Regions from separate parts of the Microbacterium sp. B19(2022) genome, predicted to be linked through region 1. Evidence: predicted binding sites of a transcription regulator. Region 1 holds the regulator's gene; the other holds the start of a gene.
The links. Region 1 encodes LexA, which represses DNA repair genes until DNA is damaged. Its sites were predicted from a motif close to TCGAACANNTGTTCGA; they were not measured.

Region 1 (15,929 bases):
TCGCGCTGTTCGACGATCTCCTCGACCATGCCGAGCATCACATCAGAATTGCGCAGAGCGGCGACGGCCGCAGCCTGCGTGAGTGTGCTCAGGTGATAGGGCAGGCGTACCAGACGCAGCGCATCGATGAACGTCGGGTCGGCGGCAAGATATCCGACCCGCGCACCGGCGAAGGCGAAGGCCTTGCTCATCGTGCGGGAGACCGCCAGGCGCGGACGCCCCTCGAGCAGTGTCAGCGCGGAAGCCGCGTCGCGCGGTGCGAACTCCTGGTAGGCCTCGTCGACGATCACGATGCCTCGCGCCGCTTCGTAGACGGCCTCGACGACGTCCAGGCCGAGCGGGGTGCCGGTGGGGTTGTTCGGCGTGCACAGGATGATGACGTCGGGGTCGGCCGCGCGCACCTGCTCCGTCGCTTCCTCCGGTGTGATCGTGTAGTCGGGTTGCCTCGTCCCGGGGATCCAGCGTGCACCGGTGCCCTGCGCGATCAGTGGGTACATGGAGTAGGTCGGCGCGAATCCGAATGCCGTGCGTCCGGGCCCCCCGAAGGCCTGCAGGATGTGCTGGAGCACCTCGTTCGAGCCGTTGCCCGCCCAGATCTGCTCCGGGGAGAGGCCGTGCCCCAGGTACTCCGCGAACGACTCGCGAAGAGTGGTGAACTCCCGGTCGGGATAACGGTTCACATCGCGGATCGCGAGCGCGATGTCGTCGAGAATGTCACTCGCCACCGCGTCCGGGATGGGATGCGTGTTCTCGTTCACGTTGAGAGCGATCGGGAGCGGCGCCTGCGGAGCACCGTACGGCGTCAGTCCGCGAAGATCGTCACGTAGCGGGAGATCGTTGAGGGAGAAGGTCACCCTTCCCATGTTAAGCGGACCCCCGCGTCGATGACGCAAAGTTGCCGCAGCCTCGCCGCGACGGGCTCAGTCCACGTACTGGGCCGGGATCGCGAGCGTCTGGCCGATCTGCAACTCTCCGCCACGCAGCAGGTTCATCCGACTGATCTCGCCGATGACGTCACGCGGGTCGGCACCGGGGGCGACGCCGGTGGCGATCGACCAGAGAGTGTCGCCGGGCATGACGGTCACGGTCTCGACACTGACAGCTGCTGTGTCTGCTCCCGAGGCGATCGCACTACCACCGCTGAGCGCGGCGAACGCGATGCCGATCGCGAGCGGCACCGACGCGACCGCCAGCAGCACGGCGCGGCCACGCGTCGTCAGCCGGAGTCGCGTCGAAGGACGGGTCGACGCCGGAATGACTGCTGCGGTGCTGAAGCCGATGCTGCTCATGTGGTGCTCCTTAGCCTGTCCCGGAGCGGTGAGGCTGCCGGGGAAGTTGGCGTAGCGTTCGCATTCCCGTCTCGGCCGGGAGCCGTGAATGCGAAGCTACGTACCGAAGATATCTTCGAGTTCGAACATCTGTCAAGTTGTCTTCGAAACCGGATGCACGATTCTGCCGACACGCTCGAACAGATCTTCCAGATCGGGCCGTTTCTCGGATACGGTTTCGATGAGAACACCACACCACGGGCCTCCGACATTCGAAGAGCGACGTCGGAACACCGCACTTAAGGAGCACCATGAGCGAGAACTCGGCCCCCGAGTCGGAGGCACCGCGGACGCGCCGCCGCAAGAGCCTGAGCCCCAAGCAGATGGCGATCCTCGAGGTCATCCAGAACTCCATCGCCCATCACGGCTACCCGCCGAGCATGCGCGAGATCGGAGACGCCGTCGGCCTGAAGTCCCTGTCGAGCGTGACCCACCAGCTCGGCCAGCTCGAGCTGAGCGGCTACCTGCGACGCGATCCGGGCAAGACTCGTGCCATGGAGGTCCTGATCGACCTCCCCGGCACAGGCGGCGAGAATCCGGCCGACGTGGCGACTCCGGTCGGCGACGCGGCGCTCGTGCCCCTGGTCGGTCGCATCGCCGCCGGCGTGCCGATCACCGCCGATCAGCAGGTGGAGGAGATCTTCCCTCTCCCCCGTCAGCTGGTCGGCAAGGGCGACCTCTTCATGCTGAAGGTCTCAGGCGAGTCGATGATCGACGCGGCGATCTGCGACGGCGACTGGGTCGTCGTCCGCTCGCAGAACAACGCGGAGAACGGCGAGATCGTGGCCGCGATGCTCGACGGTGAGGCCACGGTCAAGGTGCTCCGCCGTCGCGACGGCCACACGTGGCTCCTCCCCCGAAACTCCTCTTTCGAGCCCATCCTCGGCGATGAGTCCGTGGTGCTCGGCAAGGTCGTGGCGGTGCTGCGCGCCGTCTGACGTCAGCCATAGGCTCGATGCATGTCGTCGCCTCACGGTTCCTGGCCCTCTCCGTTCTCCGCAGCATCCGTCGCGGCAGCCTCCCCGAGAATCGACGGGGCGCTCTTCGTCGGTGCCGAGATCTGGTGGGGCGAGTCCGTGCCCGCCGAGAAGGGGCGGGTCACGGTGCGAAGCTCCTCGGGCGCCGAGATCCTCCCAGCGCCCTGGAGCGCTCGCTCCCGCGTACACGAGTACGGCGGCGGGGCATGGACCGCCGATTCCACGGGCATCCTGTACTTCGTCGATGCGGGCGATCAGCGCGTGCATCGGCTGGCTCCGGGGACCGAGCCCGTTCCGCTGACACCGGCGGGTCCCGCGCACGGCGGTCTGCGCGTGCAGGGGCGCCGTCTGCTCGCCGTGCGCGAAGATCTGTCGACCGCACCGCATACCCGCGCGATCGTCGAGATCCCGATCGACGGCTCCGCCGCGGAAGACGCGTCCGGAGTTCGCGTGATCGCCGAGGGCGACGGCTTCTTCGCCCACCCCGCACTCTCGCCGGATGGCAGCCGCGTCGCCTGGGTCGCCTGGCACCGCGGACGGATGCCGTGGGAGGCCGCCCACCTGCAGATCGCGAGGAGCGACGGCGGCGACGTGCACGAGATCCCTACTCGGGCGGCATTGCAGCCCGAGTGGCTCAGCGACTCGGAGCTGGTGTTCGCCGATGATCCGGACGACCGCTGGGGGCTCTACCGCCTCGAGCTCGACGGCGCCTCGCCGGTCGGCGCCCCGCGCGCGCTCGCCCCGGCCGACGCCGACACCGGCTACGGACTCTGGGTGCTCGGCAACCGCTGGTATCGGCCGCTCGCCGACGGACGCATCGTCGCGACCCGCACGAACGGGCGCGACGAGGTCGTCCTGATCTCACCGGACGGTGCCGCACGCCCGATCGATATCCCGGCCGACGGCCATGTGAGCATCGACGATGTGGACGGGTCTCGCGTGCTGCTCTCGGGCAACGGTTCGGGAGTGACCGCCGGACTGTGGTGCGTCGATGTCGACTCCGGCGAGACCGTCGCGGTGCGAGGAGGCGAGCCCGTGGATACCGGTTGGATGCCGCGCGCCCTGCCGATCGAGGTCGACGGTCGGCACGGCATCGTGCATGCCTTCGCCTACCCTCCGGCGAATCCCGACGCGACGGCACCCGCCGACGAGCTCCCGCCGTATGTGGTGCTGGTGCACGGCGGCCCGACCGCGCACGTCACCGGTGCGGCATCGGCAGCCAATGCCTTCTACACCAGCAGGGGAATCGGCGTGCTCGACGTCAACTACGGCGGCTCCACCGGCTACGGTCGCGCCTACCGCGAGCGTCTCGACGGCCAGTGGGGGGTCGTCGACGTCGACGACGTGATCGCCGCCGCGCAGGGCCTCGCGGATGCCGGGCTTGCCGATCCGTCCCGCATCGCCATCCGCGGTGGATCCGCAGGCGGGTGGACGGTGCTGTCCGCACTGGTGCGCGGTGGGACCTTCGCCGCGGGGATCAGCCGATACGGCGTGGCCGATCTGCGGATGCTGGTGGCCGAGACACACGACTTCGAGGCGTCGTACATCGACGGTCTCGTGGGGCCCCTCCCGGAGTACGAGCACGTGTACGTCGAGCGGTCACCACTCACCCATGCGGATCGCATCGGAGTCCCCGTGCTGCTGCTGCAGGGCGGAGAAGACCGTGTGGTCCCGCCGTCGCAGTCCGAGGCGATCAGCGACGCACTGGCCGCCCGGGGCGTCGACCACGAGTACGCGCTGTACCCCGCGGAGGGACACGGCTTCCGCAGTGCCGACACGATCATCGACGCGCTCGAACGCGAACTGACCTTCCTCGGCCGCGTGTTCGGGTTCGAGCCGACGCTGTGACGACCGGTCGCTACTCGCCCACGCGATTGCGCAGCCGCATGGCACGATCCGCCTCGCGGGTGTCCTGACGTTCGCGCAGAGTCTGCCGCTTGTCGTACTCGCGCTTTCCCTTGGCCAGGGCGATCTCGACCTTGGCGCGACCGTCGGAGAAGTACAGCTTCAGCGGGATCAGGGTGTATCCGCCCGCCGAGACGGCATGCGCGATCTTCGCGATCTCCTCGCGATGCAGCAGCAGCTTGCGGATGCGCTTCGCAGAGTGATTGGTCCAGTGCCCCTGGGAGTACTCCGGGATGTGCACCGAGTCGAGGAAGACCTCATTGCCCTTGACGAACGCGTAGCCGTCGCTGAGGTTGGCGCGCCCCTGACGCAGTGACTTGACCTCGGTGCCGGTGAGCACCATCCCCGCCTCGTACGACTTCTCGATCGTGTAGTCGTGACGTGCGCGACGATTGGTCGCGACGACCTTCTCTCCGCGTTCCCTGGGCATGATGCTCTCCTGTTGCCGTGATGAGCTCGATCGTTCGTTCCGACCGAGCAGCCTTTCAGGCTATCAGGTACGGAGCCAGCGCCTGATCGCGAAGCCGGCAGAGAGCGCGGCCAGCAGGATACCGATGCCGATCAGCACCGGGACCACGAGCATCGCGTCCTGCATCGTCACCCATGTCGTGATGAACGGGACGCGGCCTCGCAGGTAGCCGTTCACACCGAAGTGCATGCCGGCCACGACCGCGGCGCTGGCCAGCGCCGACCCGAGGAACGCCGCGAACACGCCTTCGAGCACGAACGGCGTCTGGATGAAGCGGTTCGATGCGCCGACCAGGCGCATGATGCCGATCTCCTTGCGCCGTGCATACGCCGACAATCGGATCGTCGTCCCGATCAGCAGGGTCGCCGCTATCAGCATGAGAACCGCGATGCCGACGGCGATGTACGTCGCGACGGTCAAGGCGGAGAACAGCGGTTCGAGGTATTGGAGCTGGTCTTTGACCTGCTCCACTCCGGCCTGGCCGCTGAATGCCTCGGCGAGCACCTGCGACTGCCCTGGGTCCTTCATCGTCACGAAGAAGACCTCGAACGCCTGGTCGGGCGTGAGCACACTCGCCTGGTCCTCGCCGAGCTGCTCGACGAGCTTGGCGTACGTGTCTTCCTTGGTGTCGAAGGTCAGCGAGCTGATGAGCGGTGCCAGTGCGTCGCCTTCGAGCTGTGCGCGTACCGCGGCGACCTGCTCCTCACTCGCGGCCCCATCGATGCAGGTGTCTGATTCCGAGACCGCGGAGCACATGTACACGGCGACCTGGGCACGCTCGGCCCAGTAACCCCGCATGACGCCGATCTGCGATTGCATCAGGATCGCCGCGCCGACGAAGGTGAGGGAGACGAAGGTGACGAGGATCACCGAGATGACCATCGAGATGTTCCGCCGGAGACCGCCCAGGGCCTCGGTCAGGATGAGTCCGATTCTCATGAGGTCGGGCCCACTTCCTCATCGTCTTCGTCGGAGAGCCCGAGACGATCTGCGACTCCGAGCTCCGCGACATCGACGGTCGGGAGGGTGATCGGGTGGGTGCGGGGGCGGATGACCGCCGGCGGCTCCTCCGCGGTCGGCGGCTCGACGACAGCCGGTGGTTCCACCACAGCGGGCGGCTCCACGACAGCAGCGCCGGCGCCGGTCGCCGGGACGGCGCTCGGCGCCGGGGTTTCGACCGTGAGCGGGGGTTCGACCGTCTGCGGGGCTCCTGCCGGAGCATCCGAGACGCCCTCCCCCGCGGCGGCCTTCCGCTGCGAGCTGAGTTCTTCGGCGAGAGCAGCGCGGACCGAGGAGAGGTCGGCCGTCTGGCGCTGGACCTCCTGCACTGCCGTCAACGCCGCTGCTGCGGCCGCACCGCGCACCTTCTCGGGAACGAGCCGCGGGATGTTGGAGGTGTCGCCGTATCCACCGTGCACCTCGTCTCGCACCATCTCGCCATCACTCAGCTCGATCACCCGGCGCTGCATCTGGTCGACGAAGCCGGCCTCGTGCGTGGCCATCAGCACGGTCGTGCCTCCGGCATTGATGCGCGCGAGCAGCTGCATGATGTCGACGGAGGTCGCCGGGTCGAGGTTGCCGGTGGGCTCGTCGGCGAGGAGCACCTGCGGACGGTTGACGAGGGCGCGCGCGATCGCGACGCGCTGCTGCTCGCCACCGGAGAGTTCGTGCGGCATGCGCTTCTGCTTGCCGTCGAGCCCCACGAGCGCGAGCGCCTCGGGCACCGCCTGCTGGATGAATCCGCGCGAGGAGCCGGTCACCTGCAGGGTGAAGGCGACGTTCTGATAGACCGTCTTCGACGGCAGGAGGCGGAAGTCCTGGAACACCGAACCGATGTGGCGCCGGAAGTAAGGCACCTTGCGGTTGGCGAGCGCGCGGAGGTCCCGTCCGAGCACGGCGACGCGGCCCGCGGTCGGCACGTCTTCGCGCAGGATCAGACGAAGACAGGAGGACTTGCCGGAGCCGGAGGCGCCGACGAGGAAGACGAACTCCCCGCGTTGCACTTCGAAGTCGACACCGGAGAGGGCGGGCTTCGACGTCCCGCGGTAGCGTTTCGTGACGTTCTCGAACCGAATCATGACGGTTCGAGCCTAAGCGCGCCCCTCCCGCTGACCGCGAGCGACACCCCGCACCGGCGCGTCCGCATCGGGAGAGCATGGGGATTGCTCCCCATGCCGAACACCCTGCGAAGTCACCGGCCACTGCTATACATAAGGGTGCGGTCGCACCATGGAGCGGCCGAATCGTCTTCGAGGGGGACCCATGAGCACGACACCTGCAGGTTGGTACGACGACGGCAGCGGACGCCAGCGGTGGTGGGACGGTGAGCAGTGGACCGAGCACTTCGCCCCGGACGCGACCGCCGCAGCCGATGCAGAGGCACCGGATGTCGCCGAGGGTTCGACCGGCATCGAGACGCCGGCGACCGAGGTTCCCGTCGTCGATGAGGCGCCTTCTGCAGACGCGTCTGAGGCACCGTCGGCGGATGACACGGTGATCCGCACCTCCGCCGGGGCTCCGACCGCGGCGACCACACCGCTCGGCGACGATGTCGCCGCCTACTCCGCAGCGGCCACGCCGGTTCCTCCGGTCGCCGCATCCGAGCAGCCGGCGCCGGACCAGTTCGCGGCGAGCTACCCGGGCGCTGCACCGGCCTACCCCGGTGCAGGCGCACCGTCCGGCTATCCGGCGGCCGCGCCATATGCGCAGACCGGGCCGGAAGCGCCCAAGAAGCTCTCGGTCCTGGGGCTGGTCGGCCTCGGACTCGCCGTCGTCGGAACGATCCTGGTGTTCATCCCGGTGGTCGGCGTCGTCGGGTTCGTCCTTCTCGCCGCGGCGTTCATCGTCTCCCTCATCTCGCTCTTCCTCAAGGGCAAGAAGTGGCCGGGCATCGCGGGTCTCATCCTGGCGGTCGTGGGAACGATCATCGGCGTCGTGATGTCGTTCGTCTACCTCTTCGCGATCGCACAGGGCGTGAGCGACGAGATGGACTCTCTGCCCAGCTCCTCTCCGTCGATCGAGGCCACCGAGCCGAGCGAGACCGACGGCACGGACGGTGCCGACGACGCCACGCGCCCGACCTCGGCCGAGGTGGCGGTCGGCCTGACCGCGATCCTGGCGTCCGAGGGCACGGAGGGCTACACCGAGCCGCAGATCACCTGCCTCTCGGATCTGCTCGTCGAGTCCGACCTCGACAACTCGACGCTGCGCGCGATCGCGGAGAGCGACGGCACGCTGACGGATGTCGACGCCGCGTACGGTTTCGCCGAGGTACTGGGCGACACCGAGGCGGTCTCGGCGTGCTTCGTCCCCTGAGCCCTCTGAGCCCTCTGACGAGCGGGACCATCCGATGACGACGCCTGCCGGCTGGTACGACGACGGATCCGGCAGCCTGCGGTGGTGGGATGGCACGCAGTGGACCGCGCACGTACGGACCACTGACGGTGCGCCGGCGGCCCCCGAACGAGTTTCGGTCGAGCCGGTCGCATCCGAGCTGCGCTCTCCGGACATCGCGCCGTTCGCTCCGCCGTACGCACTGCCATCGTCGGGGGCATCGACCGCACGGGCGATCGCGCCCGATTCCGTCGGAGCACCCGGCGGGGCGTGGGGTGCGCCGGCACCGCAGCCGCCCGCACCCGGCGTCTCCGTGCTCGGAGTCATCGGTCTCGCCGTGGTGGTCCTCGGCGTCGTGTGCGCCTGCATCCCGGTGATCTCGATCGTCGGCTGGGCGCTTCTCGGCGTCGGATTCGTGCTGTCGCTCGTCTCCCTGTTCCTGCGTGGCCGCAAGTGGCCGGGGATCACGGGTCTGTCGGTGGCGGCGATCGGAGCGCTCCTGGCGCTCGCCGTGTCGCTGCTGCTGGTCGCGACCGTCTCGGTCCCGGCCGACGACGCCGCGAGCGCTGAGGGGCTCACGGACCCTTCGTCGATCGAGGGCGCCGAGATGGTGCCCTTCGCCGAGCTCGAGGTCGGCGACTGCCTGCCTTTCGTCGACTACGGGGACACGGGGCAGATCTACGAGCTGCCCGTCGTCCCGTGCGATCAGCCGCACACGGATGAGGTGTACTTCATCTTCGAGCTCGACGGCGAGGACTTCCCCGGCGACGACGCTCTCGAGGAAGCGGCATGGGACGGCTGCGCGTCTCATTTCGACGCGTACGTCGGGGTCGCCTACGAAGATTCGGTGCTGGATTTCTACAACTATCAGCCGACGGAGACATCCTGGGCTCGCGCGGACGACCGCACGGTCCAGTGCATCCTCTTCAGCTATGAAGACGTGACCGGCAGCCTCGAGGGCGCGAGGTACTGACGATCCACAGGAAGAAGGCCCCGGAGTGCTCCGGGGCCTTCTTCATGGATTCAGTCTTCGATCTTGCGCTTGCGCCAGCGGATGCCTGCGGAGATGAAATCATCCAGGTCTCCGTCGAACACGGCGGCAGGGTTGCCCGACTCCTGGCCGGTGCGCAGATCTTTCACCAGCTGCTGGCCGTAGAGGAAGTACGAGCGCATCTGGTCGCCCCAGCTCGCGGTGATGTTGCCCGCGAGCTCCTTCTTCTTCGCTGCTTCCTGTTCCTTCTGCAGCAGCAGGAGGCGGGTCTGCAGCACGCGCATGGCGGCGGCACGGTTCTGGATCTGCGACTTCTCGTTCTGCATCGACACGACGATGCCGGTCGGAAGGTGCGTCAGGCGCACAGCGGAGTCGGTCGTGTTGACCGACTGACCGCCGGGGCCGGAAGAGCGGAACACATCGACGCGGATGTCGTTCTCGGGGATGTCGACCTCGGTCGCCTCCTCCATCAGCGGGATGACCTCGACCGCGGCGAACGACGTCTGGCGCTTGTCGGCGGATCCGAACGGGCTGATACGGGCCAGACGGTGCGTGCCGGCCTCGACCGAGATGGTGCCGAACGCGTAGGGCGCGTCGATCTCGAACGTCGCCGACTTGATGCCCGCGCCCTCCGCGTAGGAGGTGTCCATGACCTTGACCGGGTACTTGTGCCGCTCGGCCCAGCGCAGGTACATGCGCATCAGCATCTCTGCGAAGTCTGTGGCGTCGTCGCCGCCCGCGCCGGAGCGGATCGTGATGATCGCGCTCCTCTCGTCGTACTCGCCGTCGAGCAGCGTCTGCACCTCGAGCTGGTTGATCAGGTCGGTGAGCGAGGCGAGTTCGGTACGGGCCTCCTGCGCGGACTCCTCGTCCCCCATCTCGTTCGCGAGGCCGATGAGCACCTCGAGGTCGTCGAGACGCTGCGCGATGCCGGTGATGCGGGCGAGCTCGGACTGACGGTGGCTGAGTGCGCTGGTCACCTTCTGCGCGTTCTCGGTGTCGTCCCAGAGGTCGGGTGCGCCGGCCTCCTCGCTGAGACGCGCGATGTCGTCGCGGAGACGGGAGACATCGACGACCTCGCTGATGTCGCCGAAGGTGTGCCTGAGCGCCTGGATTTCGGCGGAGAGATCTAGTTCGAGCATGACACCTCAGCCTAACGTGCCGCCTGCCTGCGCGGGGACGTCGTCTTCGGCCGCTGATCAGCCGGAGTACCGTGAAGTCGTGAGCAGTGCGTCAGCGGTCCTTCGACAGTTCGGGCCCATGGTGTACCTGCCGACGGTCCTGTTCGCGCTCGGCGAGGGCGCCGTGATCCCGCTCATCCCGGTGTTGGCGGCATCCATGGGTGCCGACGTGGCGTTCGCCGCGCTCGTGGCGTCGGCGCTCGTGATCGGCCAGCTGTGCGGCAACCTTCCTGCGGGATGGGCGGTGGGCAGGATCGGCGAGCGGTACACGATGGTGATCGCCGGTGTGATCGCGATCATCGCGGGGGTCGGGATGGTGTTCGCGCCATCGCTCGGCGTGCTGGCGGCGTCGGTCTTCCTGCTCGGCATCTGCGCGGCGGCCTTCGGCCTCGCCCGTCATGCCTTCATGACCACCCGCGTACCGGTCGCCTTCCGTGCGCGCTCCCTCTCGCTGCTGGGCGGCAGCTTCCGGCTCGGCATCTTCATCGGCCCGTTCGTCGCTGCCGGGCTTCTGCAGCTCTTCGGCAGCGAGAGCGCCGCGATCTGGTTCTTCCTCGGTTGCCTCGTGGTCATGGTCGTCCTGGTCCTGTTCGGTCCCGATCCGGAGAAGATGATCCCTCCTGTCCCGCCGACCCGTCACGAGCGCTATCTGGAGGACTCCGGCGAGGCCGTGAGCGGATCCATCCCGACCGTCGAACGCGCGGGGATCTTCCAGACCATGTGGCGCCAGCGCGCGGTGCTCGGACGACTCGGACTGGCCGCCGCCTCACTCTCCGCCGTGCGATCGGCACGGCAGGTCGTGCTCCCCCTGTGGGGCCTCTCGCTGGGCCTGGAGGCTTCGACGATCGCCCTCGTGGTCGGCGTCTCCGGGGCGATCGACTTCGCGCTGTTCTACGCGAGCGGTCAGGTGATGGACCGCTTCGGGCGGCTGTGGGCGGCCATGCCCGCGATGGTGCTGATGGGCGCCGGCTTCCTCGCCCTGTCGTTCACGCACGACCTCGATGCGGCGGTGCTGTGGTTCGGGATGTTCGCGGCGGTGCTGGGCGTCGGCAACGGACTCTCCAGCGGCATCCTGCTGACGCTGGGCGCAGATGTCGCCCCGACGCGGGAACCCGCTGCATTCCTCGGATCCTGGCGGACGCTCACCGACGCGGGCGGAGCGATCGCTCCCCTGCTCGTCTCGGCCATCACGGCCGTCGCGGCACTCCCGTTCGCCGCAGCCGCCATGGGCGTGGTCGGTCTCGTCGGCGCGGCCGGGTTCCTGCGCTGGATCCCGATGTTCGTTCCGCGGGAGCGACCGGCGTCCGGCGACGACTCGTCTGAGGGGGAACAAGAATGATCCCGGCTCTGGAGGCAGACGCGCACCGCCTGGTCTCGACCTTCATGCCCCGCTCGGAACGAGACCGCGCCGCGCAGGCCGACTTCGCCTCATTCTTCGGCGCCGACGGTGGGCCGGTACGTCGCGAGGCAGGCCGGGATCACCTCACCGCGTCGTGCGTGGTGTTCGACGCTTCGCTCGAGCACACGCTGCTCGTCTTCCATCGCAAGGGACAGTTCTGGGTGCAGCCGGGTGGTCACGTCGAGGACGGCGATGACTCGGTCGTGAGCGCAGCGCTACGGGAGCTGCACGAGGAGACGGGCATCGTGACGGAGTCGCCGGCCGCTCCCCTCGCATATGACCTCGACCACCATGGACTGTCCTCCCGCTTCGGCGCCTGCGCCTCGCACCTGGACATCGGGATCGCCGTCGTGGTCGATCGCGATGCAGCGCTCACTGTGAGTGACGAGTCGGAAGACGTGCGTTGGTGGCCGGTCGACGCCCTGCCTGCCGCAGTGCCGCCGCAGCTCGCACCCCGACTCGAAGGGCTGCTCGCACAGCTGCGCGATCCGCGGTGAACCGAAGATCCTGTCGCTCCAGCGCCGCGACGTGCAGCTGGTGGCCATCGACCGGCGCGATTCGCGACACATATCTGTTATTCTCGATATGTGAATGGCACACATGCGGGAGAAGTCTCATTGGGGGTCGTGTACCGAGCTCTTGCCAACGACACGCGACGCCTCATCCTCGATCTCCTCCGGGAGCCCCACGCCCACTTCGACGACAAGCAGTATCGAGGCTTGGGTCTGAGCATCGAGGATGGTGTCTGCGTTCAAGACATTCAGAAGGCGACCAAAATCTCGCAGTCTGTGGCCTCGACGTACTTGAAATCTCTTCAGTCCGCCGGCCTCCTGACCTCGTACCGCGAGGGGCGCTGGACCTACTACCGGCGCGATGAGGATGCGATCCGCACCATCGCCGACCGCATCGGTCGGTCCCTCTAACCTCATCCCCAGTCACCAAGGAGCAGGAAACCTCCGGCGCGACGTATCTAATTATCTAAATATGGAGATTTATGAGACACGGTTTTCTGGCCAGCGCCATGCTCGCGCTTGGCGTCTTCAGCATTATCACCACCGAGATCGGGATCGTCGGCGTGCTTCCGGAGCTGGCCGACCGGGCAGACGTGTCCATTTCGCAGGCCGGCCTGCTCGTGAGTGTCTTCGCTCTGGTCGTCGCAGTGAGCGGGCCCTTCGGCGTGCTCGCGGCATCTCGCTTCAATCGCAAAACCGTCCTCCTGCTCACCATGGCGATTTTCGCTCTCGCGAACATCGTCTACGCGTTCTCCGAGAGCTTCCCGGTACTTGTCGTGTTCCGCATCGTTCCGGCGCTCCTGCATCCCATCTACTTCGCGGTGGCCCTCACCGCCGCGACCGCGCTGGCGCAACCGGGCAAGGAGGCGGGCGCGGCCGCTCGCGTGTTCACCGGAGTCACCGTCGGCTTTGCTTTCGGGGTTCCGGCCATGGCATTCCTGGCCAGCAGCGCCTCGGTGCCGGTCGCGTTCTGCATCGCCGCCCTGGTGAATGTGCTCGCTTTCATCGGAATCGCTCTCTGGGTGCCGACGATGCCGTCCGAGCAACACTTGAGCTACGGAAGGCAGGTGCAGATCCTGCGTCGCCCGCAGCTCTGGCTTCAGCTGACTGTCGTTACGCTCGTGTTCGCGGCCATGTTCTCCACCTACAGCTACTTCGCCGACTATCTGGGCGGTGTGAGCGGCATCTCCTCGCTCACCATCGGCGCACTGCTCATGCTCTTCGGTCTCGTCATGGTCGCGGGCAACTTCGCCTTCGCGCAACTGATCAAGCGCGGCCTGCTCGCGACTCTGCTGTGGTTCCTGGGCGGCTATCTGCTGCTGTATCTCGTGATGTATGCGGTGGCGCCGTCCGCTTGGGCCATGTCGCTTCTCGTGATTCCGTGGAGCCTTCTCCACTCTGGCGGGCTCTTGCTCGGCCAGTCGCTCATCGCCCGCGAGTCCACGGACGCGCCAACTTTCGGCAACAGCCTCTTCGTGTCCTCATCCAACATCGGCATCACTCTCGGCTCGGCGCTGGGCGCGCTTCAGATCGCCATCGCCGGAACTCGGTCGCTCGTCTTCGTCGGCGTGTGCGCAGTGCTGCTCGCACTGCTGACGGTCGGAGTCAGCCGCACGATCCGCAGGAGAGACACAGCACGGCAGCCCGCCGGACGCAGATAGACGGACGTCGCCGTGAGCCGGGACTCCGAACGAACGAACGCTCCGGCGTGGTCGTCTAGATCTGCGAGCCCGGGGGTCCCATCACGCAGCGCCGTGCGGCTGGTGGCGGTCGACTCCAGTGGAACGCCGTCGGGCATGAACACGGACACCGACGGGTATTCTCGACACGTATGGATCGTCGATACGCTCCCCCGCGCACCACTGGAGGCACGTTATGGAGTGGCTGCTCGCGGCGGTCGTCCTCATCCCGGCGATTGCCCTCGCGCTCCTGAGTATCGATGCGCCTCGACGTCCTCCCACCGGTGAACGACGGGGGCGGGTGCGCCACACGCTGTCGATTGTGGGATGGGCCGCTGTAGTGTTCCTCCTCCTCTCTGATGGTGTGACAGGGCTGCGAGAGTACAACGCGTTGGAACAGGGCTCTGTGACGATTGACCCCCGCGATACGAGACAAGCGAGCGCTACTGAGGGCGTCAGCGAAATGTTCTCGTTCGGCCTCAGCGTTGAGACTCCGACTGAAAGGCTGGCGCCCATCGGCGCAGCACCGGTCGGCCTCCGGGTACAACCGGTGTCGGGGAGGGATGACCTCTGGCTGGCGTGCGTGTACGTTTCCCTTCGGGACTATGCCCCCGACGGGCTCACCGCGCTTTCGCTCTATGCGCCCGCGAACGCTCGCGCACCGCGAGACGACCTCGACGTCATCTTCGAGTGCCCACAAACCAGCGATACACAACAGCTCTATCCCGCCGTCGAATCCGGCGTGATGTCAACCGGACTTACCCAGTTCCTCCTCGATCTGGAACCCAACTCGACTCTCAATGGAGTCGCTGTGGTGGACGCAGTTTACGCGGTCGTCTGGGAACCCAAGCTTGTATCGCAACAGTCTCTCGCGCGCGAGGTGATGCAGGTCAGCTACGACGGGGCCATGCCTCAAATGTTCGCGGAAGCCGGGCAACGATCGGTTGAGTCCTACTTCGTCGGAAGCACTGCGCTCGTTCCATCAAACGGCGGCAAGGACGTGACGAAGATCGGTGTGGACGTCGTTCTTGCAGCAGACGTCATGGGCGGCGAAGAGATCGTCGCAGCATACGGAGATGGCGTCGAGATGATCCCCATCGCCGCATCGGGCACAAGTTCCTTCAATCGTGAACGCGTAGATATAACGGCCGTCATCGAAAGGCCCGCGTTTCGGCATCGCGTGGGGGTCATGGCTCAAATCTCACTGGCTGTGATCGGTATGGGTCTTCTTGCTGCCCTGAGCGGACTGGCCAGAGCTGTGAGGCGAAAGAAGGAGGGGACATATCCGGCGATCGCCGCGGGCTTCATCGTCACTGGCACCATCGTCGTGGCGCTGTACGCGACGCCGCCGTTTCGAATCTCGCACCTGATCGGATCCTTTATCGGAATCAACTAGCTGTTGACGAGCTGTTGACTAAGACGGTTACAAACGTTCTCCGACGGCCAGGTCGACTCATCACGTGGCTCTGCCTCGCCCGGGAGCCGAGAATCCCATCACCGTAGAGCAGTGCGGCTCGTGGCCGTCGACCCGAGAGGGACGCCGTCGGGCACGAAGACCGACACCAACGGCGGATCCCACTCCGCGGCGACGGTGACGCGCGCCGTGACGCCATCGGGCGTTCCTGCCGTGATGATCGATGCCTCCCCGGGCAGTGCGGCCACCAGAGCATCGGCCTGTTCCGCGACACCGGCATCCGTCAGCTCGGCCCGCACGCTGCCGTCGCGCACGACCAGTGTGAAGCCGTCCGCTCCGGCGAGCGCAGCGGAATCGGCCAGGGCATCCAACCGCTTCTGGGCGATGTAGAGATCGGTGGCGCAGACGCAGGCGAAGATCACGGCCAGCGCGAGCAGCACGTAGCCGAGGGTGAGGAGCAGCACGCTCCCCTCATCCTGCCCCTCCGCAGGGCCACTCGTTGTTCGGATCTGCTCTGACATCCTGCGTCGCCCCGTCATTGCGCACCCCACAGCCGCGACACCTTCTGCACCGCTTCGGCCTGCACCGGGACGGCCGTCGACCGGTCGAGTCCGAGCACCTCCGGCACCAGGGGCAGCCGCACGCGCGTGGCGACGGTCACGACCACCGTCGCCCCGGCCGACGGACACTCGACGGACCGCGGCATGCAGGCGAGAGTCAGGTCCACCGCATCCTCATCGA
Region 2 (15,929 bases), on a different contig from region 1:
GGCTCGACAGTCTGCTCAGGGTCGCGGCACGCGTCTGGCGGGATCGCGCCTACGGCGACGTGTACTCCTACATGCTTCTCGCCGAGGGACGGATCGATATGGTCGCCGAATTCGACGTCAAGGAATACGACATCGCCGCGGCCGTGCCGATCATCCGGGAGGCCGGAGGGCGGATGACCGCCGCCGACGGAGCCGAGACGATATCGGCGCGCTCGACACTCGCCACCAACGGCACGCTCCACGAAGAGTTCCTGAAGCTCATGCACGACTGATCCGAACCATGAGGCCACGATGACCCCCCGCATCATGACCGCCGCAGCAGGCTCACTGTTGCAGCTCGTCGCTCTGACAGCGTGCGGAGCACCTGCGGATCCGCCGGCCTCACCCACATCGAACGCCGTCGCTCCAAGCCCGGCACCGAGCCCCGAGCCGGTGAACTCGAGCGTCCCGGAGGCTCCTGCCGAGCTCACCTGCGAATCCATGATCTCGGCGGGAACGGTTTCTGTGTTCACGGATATGGGATGGACCGCGCAGTCGAAGGAGTTCGTCGTCGGCGGGGTGGAGCTCACCAACGGGCTGCTGTGTTTCTGGGCCGACTACAGCGTTGCGTCCGACCACGGCCAGCTCTACGGGTGGGCGGCTCTGAGCATGGAGGAAGCCACTCAGGCTCAGGAGGGTCTGCTTGCTGAGGGGTGGAAGCGGGAAGCAGGCGCGGACGGCGTGTACGTCACAGAGGATCCGCGGTACGCGATGGGTCTCGATGAGGACGGCTACGGGATGACCTATCTGTTCGGCGACGGATGGGTGCGGTTCGCCGACACGCGGCAAGGACTGATCCTTGTCGAATGGACCGACTGAGCGCCGCTCGAGGTCACGACGTCACTACGGTGCCGCGCTCCCCATCGAACTCTCGAGGACGGGCCGGAATCCCCGGGCGACCGGTGGGGTCCAGAGCAGGACGACGATCAGGGCAGCGACCACGGCAGTGGCGGCTGCTCCCCAGTCCCACCGATCTCCGAAGACGAGCACGATCGCGCTGAGTGCGATCACGACCCCGAGGAAGATCGTGAGCAACAGCCGCGAGAGACCACTGCCCCGGCGGATACCGGCCGCGACCGCGAACACGAGAAGACCGAACAGCGCGATGGCCGCGCCCGTGAGCGAGAACGCGGAGGCGCTCACGTCCGGGTCGTAACGTCCGAGGAAGACCAGGATGCCGAAGCCCGTGGCGAGGACTCCGAATACGTAGGAGAGCACGGCGACCGTGGTCGTGATGACCGTCGCCAGGCCACGATCGACTCCGATGCCCGGCTCGGGTGCTCGCGCGGGCGCCGAGGCCGGCTCCTCTCTCAGGACGAGCCGACGATGCACGATGCGCACGACCTCGATCGCCGCGATCATCACGATCGTGATCCCGGTGAGCGCGATCGCGAGGTCTTCCCCCGGATCGACGAGGACGAAGAACTGTCGCGCGAGGGGAAGCGAGAACACGGCGATGAGCAGGATGAACATCGCACCCACGACCAGCACCTTGAAGCGGTTGAGGGGGCGGGCGAGCACGGCGAGCACCCAGATGCCGACGACGGCGAGGATGACGGTCGCTCCGGTGCGCAGCTGCTCCTCGTGCGCGTCGAGCCCGCGCGCGACGAAGGTGAACCACGTGAGACCGAGCGCCACGATGATCCCCGAGGGAATGGCGAAGCTCAACGATCGCCGGAGGAATCCGGGCACATAGCGTGCCGCGTTGGGCATGAGCGCGAGGAAGAACGCGGGGATGCCGATCGTGAGGCCGTCGGTGATGGAGAGCTGACGCGGGAGGAACGGGAACTCGAGCACGAACACCCCGAAGATGATCGCGAGAAGTGTGGCGTACACGGTCTTGTTCAGGAAGAGCATCGAGACGCGTTCGATGTTCGCGATGACCTGACGTCCTTCCGCGACGACATCGGGCAGGTGCGAGAACTGCCCGTCGAGCAGCACCAGCCGCGCCACCGCCTTCGTGGCGGGCGAGCCCGAGTTCATCGCGATACCGATGTCGGCGGCCTTGATCGCGAGGGCATCATTGACGCCGTCTCCGGTCATCGCCACGGTGTGCCCGCGGCTCTGCAGGGCCGAGACCATGCGCTTCTTCTGCTCGGGTGAGACGCGTCCGAACACCGTGTGCGTCTCGAGCACGTCTGCCAGTTCGGCGTCATCGTCAGGAAGACGACGTGCATCGAAACCCTCGGTGACGTCCACTCCCACCTCACGCGCGATCGCCGCGACCGTGCGCGGGTTGTCACCCGAGATGATCCGGATCCCGACATCCTGCCGGGCGAAGTACTCGAGGGTCTGTGCGGCGTCGGGGCGCACCTGCTCGCGGAAGGTGAGGACGATGGCCGCGGCCACACCACCCGGAAGCCGCTCGGCATCCACATCAGCCTCGGACAGCGCCGATTCCGAGTGACCGAGGACCAGTGTGCGACGGCCGGTCTCTGCGAGGGCGGTGACCGAGCGTCCGAGTTCGGTCTCGTCCGATGTCGCGGCATCGCCGAACACCATCTCCGGTGCACCCATCACCCAGGTCCCGGCGATCTCGTCGAAGGAGACCGCGCTCCACTTGCGCACGGACGAGAAGGGGATGTACTCCGCGACCGTGAGCGGAGACGCGGCCGGATACGCCGCTCGCATCGAGCGCGCCGTGGCGTTCGCATCCGGAGACGCGGCGTACCAGCCGAGCGCCGCCGCTGCCGCCTCCGCACGCTCCGATGTGAGGCCGGCGAGTCCGTGGGCTTCGTCGAACCCGATCTCCCCCACGGTGAGGGTGCCGGTCTTGTCGAGACACACGACGTCGACCCGGGCGAGCCCTTCGACCGCGGGCAGCTCATTCACCAGAACCTGCCTGCGCGCCAGTTTCGACGCACCGACGGCGAATGCGATGCTCGTCATGAGCACCAGTCCGAGGGGGATCATCGCCGTCAACGCGGCGATCGTGTTCACGACGGCCTGGACCCAGGCGCCGCTGGAGAACACGGTGGCGTACCCGCCCGTGACGATGATCTGCGCGTTCAGGACGAGCAGCCCCACCGGTCCGATCACCCAGCTCACCCACTTCAGTACTCGGTTGACCGACGAGCGGAGCTCGCTGGAGACGAGCGAGAAACGCTTCGCTTCACCCGCGAAGTGGTTGGCATACGAGTCGGCACCCACACGCGTTGCCTGCGCGGTGCCCTCCCCCGCGACGACCACCGCTCCGGAGAGCGCCTCGTCGCCCGGCTGCTTCTCCACCGGGTCGGACTCGCCGGTGAGCATCGACTCATCGATCTGCAGCCCGCGCGCCGTGAGTATTCGGGCGTCGGCCGGCACCTGCTCGCCGGCTCGCAAGACCAGCACGTCGTCGAGGACGACCTCGGTGGGGGCGACCTCCGCCTCCGCACCTTCCCTGAGCACCAGGGCGCGCGGTGCATTCATCAGCGCCAAGCGGTCGAGAGCAGACTTCGCTCGGAACTCCTGAACACAGCCGATGATGGCGTTCGCGAAGGCGGCGAGCCCGAAGAGCGCATCCTGCCACCGCCCGACCAGGAAGAGGATGAAGAAGCACGCGAAGACGATGCCATTGAACAGCGTGAAGACGTTCGCACGCACGATGCTCCATGCGCTGCGGCTCGTGTCCGCCACGAACGCGTTCGTCTTCCCATTCGCGACGCGTTCGGCGACCTCCGCTCGGGTGAGACCGGTCGCGACAGTTTCGGGGGTCGATTCCACAGACCTCAATATAGGTCCCCCGTCGAAACGAGCGGAGGTCTTTCGCGCTTCCTCGACGTGTGTATGGTCCGTGCCTGTGATCGCGCTCACCGCAGCAGCGCCCGAGTATGCGGATGCCGTGCTGACGGTGCCGTACACACAGACGGTGGAGTGACACCCGGGTCCGCACACGAAGAAGCCCCGTGACCTCCTGGTAGGAGTGCACGGGGCTTCTTTTCAGTGACAGCGACCTGGTGGAGCTGGGGGGAATCGAACCCCCGTCCAACGCTGAGTCTCCACGCCTTCTCCGGGCGCAGTCTGTGAAGACGTTCTACTCGGCTCCGACCTTTGTCACAGACACCTAAGTCGACAAGCCCAGCCTGGGAAGAGTCCCACGTGACGTCCAGACGCCATCACGCAGCAAGATTCCTAAATGACGCCAGGATCCGTATCGGAATCACATACGGCCTGACGGACTATCGGGCTCGCTTATGCAGCGAGGGCGAAGTCGTTGCGCTTGGTTTCGGCAACTATTTTTTTGCAGAGAGCGTTAACGAGATAACTCTGCATCCTCGGCCCGCTTCTCGTGGATTCACAGGCGCTGTCGAAACCGATCAGCCCCGTGGTCCTTCTCTCGAAGGAGCCGCTGTCACACTGTGGAATTACCATCCCGGGCGACGAACACCCGAGCATCACAGACTACAACGTTCACCGGCTCTCCGCCATTCCGCAGGTGCCCGGAGTGCTGGCGTAGAGTCGGCGCATGAGCGAAGTCACCGTCACAGTCCGCGGCGAACACGAGGCGCGCATCGCGCCGGAGCGCGCCACCATCCGGGTCAGCGTGCGGGCGGAGGGCTCGGAGCGCACGACGGTCGTCGAGCACGTGATGCGGTTGGCCGAGCCCGTGCGCGGCAGCATCACCGAGCGGGCTGACGCGGGCAGCGTCGTCGACTGGACCAGCAAACGACTCTCCGTGCGAGCCGAGCGTCCCTGGAACAACGACGGGAAGCGCCTCGCCCCCGTGTACTACGCGAGCATCGACTTCACGGCGACGTTCGCAGAGGCGTCGGAGCTGTCGATATGGGTTTCGGACGTCTCGCCCTGGGACGGCGTCGAAGTGGGCTGGGTGGACTGGCACCTCACCCCTGTGACCCGAACACAGGTGGAGCGCGAGGTGGCCGCCGAAGCCGTCAGCGTCGCCGTGACTCGCGCCAAGGCGTATGCGGGGGCTCTCGGACTCGACGAGGTCACGCCGCTCGAGATCGCCGATGTCGGCCTCATCTCGAGCGGACAGCCGATGCCGGGTGCACCGATGATGAAGGCCCGCGGAGGCGTCGCATTCGCCGCCGACGCAGCCCCGGCCATGGAATACGAGCCGGAGGAGATCATCATCTCCGCGACGGTCGAGGCGCGCTTCCTCGCCCGCTGAGCCCGTCAGCCTTCGACGGTGAAGGGCGCGAGTTCTGCCGCGAGGCGTTCGGACACCCGTGCGTGCACAGCGGTGCCCGCCTCTCGATGCTCCACCTCGAGGAGCATCCCCGTCTCATGGATGGCTGCCACGAGGTCACCGCGGTCATAGGGGATCACCGCGTGGATCTCGATCGCGGGCTTCGGGAGGGCTTCCTCGATGACGGCACGCAGCTCGGCGATTCCCTCACCGGACCGCGACGACACGAAGTGCGCATGCGGCTGCAGACCGCGGAGCACCAGGCGCTCGTCGTCATCGATCAGGTCAGCCTTGTTGAAGACGACGATCTCGGGCAGATCTCGCACGCCGACATCGCCGAGTACGTCGCGCACCGTCTGCAGCTGCCCGGCCGGATCGGGGTGCGACGCATCGACGACGTGAAGCACCACGTCCGCCTCTCCGACCTCCTCCAACGTCGAGCGGAAGGCCTCGACGAGCTGATGCGGGAGGTTGCGGACGAAACCGACGGTGTCGGTCAGCGTGTAGACACGGCCGTCTTCGGTCTCCGAACGGCGCACGGTCGCGTCCAACGTCGCGAACAGCGCGTTCTCGACCAGGACGCCGGCACTGGTGAGCGCATTGAGCAGACTCGACTTGCCTGCGTTGGTGTAGCCGGCGATCGCCACCGAGGGGATGGTGTTGCGTTTGCGCTCCGCACGCTTCGCTTCACGAGCCGGTCCGAAGTCACGGATCTGCCGACGGAGGAGCGCCATCTTGGTGCGGATCCGTCGCCGATCGAGCTCGATCTTGGTCTCACCGGGGCCACGGGATCCCATGCCCGCACCACCGGCGCCGACCTGGCCACCGGCCTGGCGACTCATGGAGTCACCCCAGCCACGAAGACGAGGGAGCAGATACTCGAGCTGGGCGAGCTCGACCTGCGCCTTGCCCTCCCTGCTCTTCGCGTGCTGGCTGAAGATGTCGAGGATCACGGTCGTGCGGTCGATGACCTTCACCTTGACGACATCCTCGAGCGCGCGTCGCTGGCTCGGCGCGAGTTCGGTATCGGCGATGACTGTATCGGCTCCGACGGCAGCGACGATGTCCTTGAGTTCCTGCGCCTTGCCGCGTCCGAGATACGTGGCAGCATCCGGGTGGGGGCGACGCTGCAGCACGCCATCGAGCACGACGGCACCCGCGGTCTCGGCCAGTGCGGCGAGCTCACGCAGCGAGTTCTCGGCATCCTCCTGCGCACCCTGCGGGTACACACCGACGAGGACGACGTTCTCCAGGCGAAGCTGTCGGTACTCGACCTCGGTGACGTCCTCGAGCTCTGTCGAGAGTCCACCGACGCGGCGAAGGGCGTGACGGTCTTCGAGATCCCATTGAGCCCCGTCCGTGCTGGTGTGCGCAGCGGTCGACTCGTCCTGCAGCGCCTGCGCTGCCCCGAACACGTGCACGTCGGAGCGCTTCTCTGCGTTCGCGAGCACGCGATCGACCGTCTCGTCGCCGTTGGAGGGTGTCGTGGTATCCGTCATCCGTTCCTTGTCTCTGGGGGTTTTGTAGCGAGCCTTAACCTTAGCCCGCGCTGTCCGGTACGCTCACCGTATGGGGTCAGACCACTACTTCACTGCGGCCCCGGCAAGCCCCGAGAATCTGCGCAGGATCCGTGTATCACTCGCAGGCCGAGAGCTGGAAGTCACCACCGCCGGTGGCGTCTTCAGCCCGGATCGGCTGGATGCCGGCACTGCAGTGCTTCTCGCCAACATGCCCCCGGTTCCCCCGGGAGGCAATCTTCTCGACCTCGGCAGCGGCTGGGGCCCCGTCAGCATCTCGATGGCCCTCGCCGCTCCGCATGCGACGATCTGGGCCGTCGATGTGAATGAGCGGGCCCTCGATCTGGTGCGCCGCAACGCAGCATCCCTCGGGCTCACCAATGTCAACGCATCTCTACCCGACGATGTTCCCGAGCACGTCTCGTTCCGCACGATCCGTTCGAATCCGCCCATCCGCGTCGGCAAGAACGAACTGCACGGGCTGCTCGAGCGGTGGATACCGAGGCTCGACGAACGCAGCGATGCCTGGCTCGTGGTCCAGCGCAATCTCGGCGCCGATTCGCTGCAGCGCTGGATCGGTTCCACGTTCCAGCCCGGATACAGCGTCTTCCGCACCGCCACGGGCAAGGGCTACCGCATCCTCAAGGTACGCAAGCACGGAACGCCGCCGACCGAGCCGATCACACTGTACGGACTCTGACCGCTTCGATCTTGAGCGGGCCGCCCCGGCGACGATGAGGCCATCCGGCTTCGGTCAGAGCAGTTCGATCTCTCCGCTGAAGACGAGTTGAGCCGGACCCGACAGGGCGACGTGCTCTCCGTCTTCTGCCGGGAACATCCGCACTCCGAGCGTTCCTCCCGGCACCTCGACCTGCCAGTTGCTCGGGGCGTTCTCCCCCGCCCAGTAGCGGACGGCGAGTGCGGTGGCAGCCACACCGGTTCCACAGCTGAGGGTCTCACCGACGCCGCGCTCGAACACGCGCATGCGCACGTGCCCGACTCCGTCACGAACCAACGGCTCGCCCGGAACCACGAACTCGACGTTGGCACCGGCGGGCAGAACGGGATCGAGGTCCGGCGCACGGTGCAGGTCGAGCAAGCCGAGCTCGTGCTCCGACGCGATTGCCACGATCACGTGAGGATTGCCCACATCGATTCCGAGACCAGGACGCGTGACCGGAAGACCGTCGACCCGCACCAGCGGATCGTCGCCGGAGAGCTTCCACCGGCCGAGGTCGACCTGGTATCCAGTCGCGCTGCGCGTCACGTCGCGCACACCGGCGCGGGTACCGATCGGGAGCGTCGCTCCCGGTTCGATGGTCGCGAGACCTGCCCGTACGAGATAGTGCGCGAAGACCCGGATGCCGTTGCCGCACATCTCCGCGATCGACCCGTCGGCGTTGCGATAGTCCATAAACCACTCGGCTGCGGGTTCCTCCGCCAGCGCTGCAGCACCGTCGGCGATGGAGGCCGACCGCACGACCCGGAGGATGCCGTCGGCACCGATCCCGAAGTGGCGGTCACACAGCACTGCGACTTGCTCCACCGTGAGATCGAGCGCCCCGTCGGGGTCGGCGATGATGATGAAGTCGTTGCCCGTGCCGTGACCCTTGGTGAATGCGACCATGCTCCCCAGTCTAGAGAGCGCGGCCATACCGCGGAGACGCCGCGCATCCCGCCACGGAAGCGTTCGACGAAATCACTCCGCGGCTCCGGCCGAGACGACGGCGTAGCGACCGCAGAGGAAGTTGCGGTTTCGCGCGACCTCGAGAAGTTCGAGGTCGAGCCGTCGCGGAAGCAGCGGTGCGCCGGACCCCAGCGTCACCGGCGCGTACTGAATCCACACCTCATCCAGGAGGCCCGCGTCTGCGAACTGACCGGCGAGGTCTCCCCCACCGACGATCCAGATGTCCTGATCTGCGGCGGCAGCGAGCATGTCGGCGTGCACGCTCCGCACGTCGCTTTGTGTCAGCCGCACATCAGCGCCCTCGGGGAGCGGGATCTCGCGGTGCGTGAACACCCAGGTGGGCTGACTGTAGCCCCATCGTCCTTCTTCGTGCTTCATCACCCATTCGTAGGTCGACGAACCCATCGCCAGCGCGCCGATATTCTTCTCGAAGGCGTTATAGCCCATCGGTCCGTCGGGATCGACGTCTTGCGTGAGCAACCAGTCGAGCGAGTGCTCGTCGGTCGCGATGAATCCGTCAAGGCTGGATGCGGTGAAGAAATGCGTGGCCATACCGTGAGCTTCGCACCGGCCACCGACATCGCGACGAGGTCAGTCGCGGCGCACCGGCTCACTCAGCCAGGAGTGCCTCCGCATCCGCCGGGGCATCCCACCACTCCAGGTCGCGGTACCGCCTGAACCACGACACCTGTCGACGGGCGTAGCGGCGTGTGAGCGCCTGTGTCTCGGCGATGGCTTCCACCGCGGTGAGAGTGCCGTCCAGCTGGCCAAGCGCCTGCGCGTACCCGATCGCTCTGGAGGCCGTGGCGCCCCGCTCGAGACCCTTCTGCCGCAGTTCGGCGACTTCGGCCAGCATCCCGGCCTCCCACATCCGCTCGACGCGTTCATCCAGACGGGCGACCAGCTCCGAGCGTTCGACATGCAGGCCGATGAGTCTCGTGCGCCGATGCCACAGTACGGGCTTCTCCGGCAGGGACGCGCCGTGCGTACTGCTCCCCTGCGCGAGCACCTCGAGGGCGCGGATGACCCGTCGGCTGTTACGCGGGTCGACCTTCGCCGCTGCTGCCGGATCCTCCGCGCGGAGCCGATCGAGGAGAACGCCCAAACCGTGCGACTCCAGCTCTGCTTCCAGGCGTGCACGGACCTTGGGGTCTCGCGGCGGAAAGTTGAACTCGTAGACGACACTCGACACATAGAGACCGGAGCCGCCCACCAGAATCGCATCGCCTCCGCGTCGGTGAATCGCGTCGATCGCGTCTCGTGCTGCGGGCTGGTACCAGGCGACCGCCGCTTCCTGATCGACTTCACGAACATCGAAGAGGTGGTGGGGGATCCCGCGACGGTCCTCGACAGGGAGCTTCGCTGTGCCGATGTCCATCCCGCGATAGAGCTGCATGGCGTCGGCGTTCACGATCTCCGCCGGATTGCCGCGAGCACGAAGCGCCTCCGCCAGGTCAAGCGCCAGGTCGCTCTTCCCGGTTCCTGTGGCCCCGACTATCGCCCAGAGGCGCGGTTCGCTCACACTCCGACGCGAAGGGTCGGCAGACCGAGAGATACGGCGCGCAGGCCGCCGTCGGACGCCGGAGTCGGCACCGCGCACGATTCCGCCTGCGAGCGATCCCACGCATCGCCCCCGCGCGTCCGGCGGATCCGCAGCGGAGCCCCGGTCGGATCGTCGGCAAGCAAGTGGAAAGGCGCAGCATGCGTCACTCTGACAGTCACGACGTCGCCGGGCCTCGGCAGGTCCGAGCCGGCAGTGACTTCGAAGTGAACCAGACGGTTGTCTTCAGCGCGGCCGGTGAGGCGGTGCGTCTCGGCGTCTTTCTTGCCTTCACCGGTCGAGACGAGCACCTCGATCTGGCGTCCGACCTGCTTCTGGTTCTCTTCCAGAGAGATTCGCTCCTGGAGTGCGATCAGACGGTTGTAACGCTCCTGGACGATCTCCTTCGGAACCTGATCCTCCATCGTCGCTGCGGGCGTGCCCTCACGGATCGAGTACTGGAAGGTGAATGCTCCGGAGAAGCGGGATTGCTCGACGACGCGCATCGTGTCTTCGAAGTCCTCGTCCGTTTCGCCCGGGAAACCGACGATGATGTCGGTCGTGATCGAGGCGTTCGGGATTCGCGCACGGACACGATCGAGGATCCCGAGGAAACGCTCACTGCGGTACGACCGCCGCATCGCTTTGAGGATGCGATCGCTGCCGGACTGCAGCGGCATGTGCAACTGCGGCATCACGCTCGGGGTCTCGGCCATGGCGTCGATCACGTCATCGGTGAACGCGGCAGGGTGCGGACTCGTGAAGCGGATGCGCTCCAGTCCCTCGATTTCGCCGGCGGCGCGCAGCAGCTTTCCGAACGCCTGTCGGTCGCCGAACTCGACGCCGTATGAATTCACGTTCTGGCCGAGGAGAGTGACCTCGATGGCGCCGTCTTCGACGAGGAGGCGGATCTCGTTGAGGATGTCGCCGGGACGCCGATCCTTCTCCTTGCCACGCAGACTCGGGACGATGCAGAACGTGCACGTGTTGTTGCAGCCGACCGAGATCGACACCCATCCGCTGTGCGCCGAGTCACGCTTCGTCGGAAGCGTCGACGGGAACACCTCGAGCGACTCGAGGATCTCCAGCTCCGCATCGCCGTTGTGGCGTGCACGCTCCAGCAGCCCGGGCAGCGACCCCATGTTGTGCGTGCCGAACACGACGTCCACCCAGGGCGCCTTGTCGAGAACCGCCTGCTTGTCCATCTGGGCCAGGCAGCCGCCGACCGCGATCTGCATACCTTCTTTACGACGCTTGACGGAGGCGAGATGCCCGAGGGTGCCGTAGAGCTTTCCGGCGGCGTTGTCGCGCACCGCGCAGGTGTTGATGATCACCACGTCGGCCTCGGCGCCGTCGAGTGCACGGACGTAGCCGGCGCTTTCCAGCGATCCGGAGAGCCGTTCGGAGTCGTGCACGTTCATCTGGCACCCGAAAGTACGAACCTCGTACGATCGCTGGCGTCCGTCTTCGTCGACGGCTGCGGACGAGGCGCTGATGATCGTCGGTTCGCTTCGCGGAATAGTCATGATCAACCCATTCTACGAGCCGTGCGGATGCGGTTGCTGCGTCGCTTGCTCAGTCCGAATCGACGAATCGAACCCCCGAGCTCGACGCACTCGGGCCAGTCTCCCGCAGTGCCTGCTTGGCCGCCTTCATCGCGACGGACCCGTTGTAGCCGCGTCGAGAGAGCTGCCCCACCAGACGCCGGAGCGCGGTGTCATTGTCGAGTCGGCTCAAGGAACGCGCCTTGGTGCGGGCGAATTCGAGGGCGCGCTCATCGTCGTCATCCGGCAGTTCGTCGAGTGCAGCGTCGACCACGTCTCGAGGAATGCCTCGTTGAGCCAGCGCACGAGCGAGGGCGACTCTCCCCTGCCCCTTCCGTTCGACACCGGACGTCACCAGAGCGCTGGCGAGTGCAGCATCGTCGAGGTAGGCACGACGACAGAAGTCTTCGATCACTTCATCTATCACGCCGTTCCCGAGCCCGTGCCCTCGCAGAGCCTGACGTGCTTCGGAGATGGAGAGAGATCGCGTCCGCAGTTTTCTTACGAGCGACTCCTCGGCCGCACTCCGAGCTTCGTCCGGCACACTCGGATCCTCAGTATCGCCCTGCGATGCGGGCGGTGCCCCGAGCGCATGAAGCCGGGGGGCGGATCTCGATGCCGGCGAACCGGATCTGGCTGACGCCCCACGGGCGGGATGACGGTCACTCGGGCTCCCGGACTCCGCTGCACTTTCGGCGGGCGATGCACCCGCACCCCACGTGGGCCGCCACAGATCTGCACCGTCGGAGCGATCCGACCGGTCGCCGGAGATGTCGTCGTCCGTTCCCGGACTGATCGAAACCGGGTCGACATCCTTCGCGGCGCGACCGAAAAGGGGAATGATGGGGGCGATCCGATCCGGACCGCCCCCACGTGTGTCATTCATCAGGCCGGACGACGCTCAGCGAGCTCGTCTGCCGCAGCAGGCACGGCCGCCGGTCCGCCGATGCCGAGCTTCTGCTTGATCTGCGTCTCGATCGCCAGCGCGACATCGGGGTTGTTGAGCAGGAACGTCCGTGCGTTCTCCTTGCCCTGACCCAGCTGGTCGCCATCGTAGGTGTACCACGAGCCCGACTTCTTGACGATGGCATGTTCGACACCGAAGTCGATCAGGCTGCCCTCGCGAGAGATGCCGACACCGTAAAGGATGTCGAACTCCGCCTGCTTGAAGGGCGGGGCCATCTTGTTCTTCACGACCTTGACCCTGGTGCGGTTTCCCACCGCGTCGGTGCCGTCCTTCAGCGTCTCGATACGGCGGATGTCCATGCGGACAGAGGCGTAGAACTTCAGCGCCTTACCGCCGGCGGTGGTCTCGGGCGAGCCGAAGAAGACACCGATCTTCTCGCGCAGCTGGTTGATGAAGATCATGGTGGTGTTTGTCTGGCTCAGACCACCGGTGAGCTTGCGCAGCGCCTGCGACATGAGTCGCGCCTGCAGACCCACGTGCGAGTCACCCATCTCGCCCTCGATCTCGGCACGAGGCACGAGCGCCGCGACGGAGTCGATGACGATGAGGTCGATGGCACCCGAGCGCACGAGCATGTCGGCGATCTCGAGCGCCTGCTCACCGGTGTCGGGCTGGGAGACGAGAAGCGCGTCGATATCGACGCCGAGCTTCGCCGCGTAGTCGGGGTCGAGCGCGTGCTCGGCATCGATGAAGGCTGCGATGCCTCCGCCACGCTGGGCATTCGCGATCGCATGCAGTGTCAGCGTCGTCTTACCCGAGGACTCAGGTCCGTAGATTTCGACGATACGGCCACGCGGGAGACCTCCGACGCCGAGGGCGACGTCAAGGGCGATGGAGCCGGTGGGGATGACGGCCACGGGGGCGCGCTCATCGCTGCCCAGCCGCATGACCGAGCCCTTTCCGAACTGACGGTCGATCTGGGCGAGTGCGGTCTCGAGGGACTTCTCGCGGTCGGCGGGTGATGGCATGGTCTGCTCCTTCTGCGCGCGTGGTGCCGCCTGTAGGCTGTCGCGGCTCTCCCGGCTGGGAGGAACTCTCCGACAAGGCGTAATGGCTCTTCGGCTTGTTTCCACCGTAGGAGAGGCCACCGACATCGACGCGGAGAGCTCACATACCGTGGAGAACAGATTGCCTGAACCACTTGTGCAGAAGACTACGCCCGGTTCGAACAGACCTTCGACGACACGCCGCCCACTGCACATTGTGTGCCGTAACCTGCGGACATCCCCTGGGACTCAACGCCCCCGCGGCTCCTGCCGTCCGACGCCGTGTCGTCGGTTCTCCGGAACATCCATCTCTGCGCACAACGCAAGCCAGATCTCCCGCGGCGGAGTTCCGTCGTCCAGAGCCTCGAGCGCCGTACGGCCGCGCAGGGCCGAAAGCCCGAGGTCGTTCACCAACGAAGAGGCCCGCGCCTGGAATTCGGTGTCGACCGCGCGAAGGAACTCGCTACGACGCATCGCTCACCCGCACGCCGACGCTCAGTGCAGCGAGAGCTGGGGTTCGATCGACGCCACGAGGTCGTCCGGAACGACATCCGGGAAGACCTGAATGCCCTCGAGAACAGAGATGCGGTCCCCGACCTCACGCATGATCGTCGAGATGGGGACGTCGAGAGCATCGGCGACGGATGCGAGGATCTCGCTCGACGCCTCCTTCTGCCCCCGCTCGACCTCACTGAGATAGCCGAGCGCCACCGACGCCTTGCTTGCGACCTGCCGGAGCGTGCGCCCCTTCTGCAGGCGGAAGTCCCTCAGCACATCGCCGATTTCCTGTCGTACAAGAATCATCGGAACCTCCTCCCCGTGTGATCGTTCGAGGTTTCCCCCGATGAGACAGCCAGTCTAGTACTCCTGGCCTGCTCGAAATCTACCCCTGCACTCTGTGGTTTGAATGTGAGCACATCGGTAATAACCGACATCGGACCGCCACTATTCCAGGACGAACTCAAGCAACACCTGAAGAGCCGCGTTCACCGTCTGCGCACGGATCGAATCACGGTCACCCTGCAGGTGCAGCGCCTTCGCCGAGGAGCCGTCTGGCGTCACGATCCCGATGTGCACCGTTCCCACCGGCTGGCCGTCGGGGGAATCCGGCCCCGCGATCCCGGTCGTCGACACACCGACATCCGCCGCGACGCCGTTCACGCTCACCACGCGGCGCACACCGTCAGCCATCTGCAGGGCGACCTGCGGATGAACCGGCCCCTCGGCGGCGAGGAGCTCGGCGTCCACTCCGAGCACCGTCGTCTTGACCGGGGTCGCATACGCCACGACGCCGCCGAGCAGGACCGCGGAAGCGCCCGGAACGGATACGATCTCGGCACACAACGCGCCGCCCGTGAGGGACTCCGCGACGCCCAGAGACCAGCCGCGCTGATTTAGAGCCGACAGCAGTGCGGCGGCGCCCGCGTCGCTCATGCCCGCTTCTGGCGCGCCCCGCGTACCTGCGCGACGATGTAGTCGATGCCGCTCGCCACCGTGAGGACGAGCACGATGAGCATCAGGATGAACGTGATGATCGTCCAGGCTTCGAGCCCGATGAGGACGTTCAGGGGAAGCAGCGCCCAGCCGAGCGCGACGCCCTGGAAAGCCGTCTTGATCTTGCCCATCCAAGCAGCAGCGACGACATGCTCGCTCGCGACCATGAGGCGGTGGATCGTGATCCCCCACTCGCGGACGAGGATGACCGCGACGATCCACCAGCTGACCTCCCCGAGGATCGCGAGGCCGATGAAGCCCGCTCCGGTGAGCATCTTGTCGGCGATCGGGTCCCAGAGTTTGCCGAAGTCACTGACGATGTCGTACTTGCGTGCGAGGTATCCGTCGACCCAGTCGGTGGAGATTCCGACGATGAAGATGATGGCGGCCGCCCAGCGGAGGCCGGGCTCGGGGAGACCGTAGGTGCCACCCAGGAGCAGCAGCACGAAGAAGATGACCGCCAGCGGGATACGCGCGACCGTAATGGCGTTGGGCAGCTGCCGAGGAATAGCCATCAGTCGCGCCCCGTCAGGCCCCAGGCGTCTTCGTCGCCACCCTCGGCCTCCACCTCGGGGAGTCCTTCGTACTGAGCGGCGATCGGATCATGCGTCTGCGGCATCGGCGGAACCGGAGGAGTAGCCGGAGACGGGGAGGACGCGGGAGCGTCGTCCCCCCGCAGCTTCGCCATCACCTGCGGGAGCTGCTCGGCCGTGGCCAGCACATCTCGGGCCTTGGAACCCTCGGAGGGCCCGACGATCTCGCGCGATTCCAGAAGGTCCATGAGGCGACCCGCCTTGGCGAAGCCGACACGCAGCTTTCGCTGGAGCATCGACGTCGAACCGAACTGGGACGAGACGATGAGCTCGGCGGCAGCGAGCAGCAGCTCGAGGTCGTCGCCGATGTCTTCGTCGACTTCCTTCTTCTTCGTCGGCTCCATCGCCTCCTGGACGTCGGGACGGTAGTCCGGACGTGCCTGACGGGTGACGTGCTTGACGACGGCGTCGATCTCCTTCTCGTCGACCCA

Region 2: the regulator LexA is predicted to act here: its motif matches at 13,590-13,605, upstream of recA (recombinase RecA).

What each region holds. Positions count from the first base shown of each region.
Region 1 is NZ_JAAUVO010000019.1:35,378-51,306, forward strand. Features, by position in the region: gene HCX50_RS15880 (histidinol-phosphate transaminase) at 1-854, opposite strand, end outside; gene HCX50_RS15885 (LysM peptidoglycan-binding domain-containing protein) at 921-1,289, opposite strand; gene lexA (transcriptional repressor LexA) at 1,580-2,266, shown strand; gene HCX50_RS15895 (dipeptidyl-peptidase 5) at 2,288-4,153, shown strand; gene smpB (SsrA-binding protein SmpB) at 4,164-4,640, opposite strand; gene ftsX (permease-like cell division protein FtsX) at 4,704-5,618, opposite strand; gene ftsE (cell division ATP-binding protein FtsE) at 5,615-6,757, opposite strand; gene HCX50_RS15915 (DUF2510 domain-containing protein) at 6,942-7,994, shown strand; gene HCX50_RS19745 (DUF2510 domain-containing protein) at 8,029-8,985, shown strand; gene prfB (peptide chain release factor 2) at 9,036-10,145, opposite strand; gene HCX50_RS15930 (MFS transporter) at 10,264-11,523, shown strand; gene HCX50_RS15935 (NUDIX hydrolase) at 11,520-12,080, shown strand; gene HCX50_RS15940 (ArsR/SmtB family transcription factor) at 12,171-12,506, shown strand; gene HCX50_RS15945 (MFS transporter) at 12,605-13,756, shown strand; gene HCX50_RS15950 (hypothetical protein) at 13,971-15,170, shown strand; gene HCX50_RS15955 (hypothetical protein) at 15,269-15,652, opposite strand; gene HCX50_RS15960 (TadE family protein) at 15,724-15,929, opposite strand, start outside.
Region 2 is NZ_JAAUVO010000004.1:11,744-27,672, forward strand. Features, by position in the region: gene HCX50_RS04380 (inositol monophosphatase family protein) at 1-272, shown strand, start outside; gene HCX50_RS04385 (hypothetical protein) at 292-858, shown strand; gene HCX50_RS04390 (HAD-IC family P-type ATPase) at 883-3,744, opposite strand; RNA gene ssrA (transfer-messenger RNA) at 3,976-4,345, opposite strand; gene HCX50_RS04400 (SIMPL domain-containing protein) at 4,487-5,152, shown strand; gene hflX (GTPase HflX) at 5,158-6,669, opposite strand; gene HCX50_RS04410 (class I SAM-dependent methyltransferase) at 6,740-7,387, shown strand; gene dapF (diaminopimelate epimerase) at 7,442-8,314, opposite strand; gene HCX50_RS04420 (dihydrofolate reductase family protein) at 8,387-8,926, opposite strand; gene miaA (tRNA (adenosine(37)-N6)-dimethylallyltransferase MiaA) at 8,985-9,896, opposite strand; gene miaB (tRNA (N6-isopentenyl adenosine(37)-C2)-methylthiotransferase MiaB) at 9,893-11,440, opposite strand; gene HCX50_RS20265 (regulatory protein RecX) at 11,490-11,873, opposite strand; gene recA (recombinase RecA) at 12,344-13,393, opposite strand; gene HCX50_RS04445 (DUF3046 domain-containing protein) at 13,661-13,885, opposite strand; gene HCX50_RS04450 (helix-turn-helix domain-containing protein) at 13,907-14,215, opposite strand; gene HCX50_RS04455 (CinA family protein) at 14,357-14,845, opposite strand; gene pgsA (CDP-diacylglycerol--glycerol-3-phosphate 3-phosphatidyltransferase) at 14,842-15,420, opposite strand; gene HCX50_RS04465 (DNA translocase FtsK) at 15,420-15,929, opposite strand, start outside.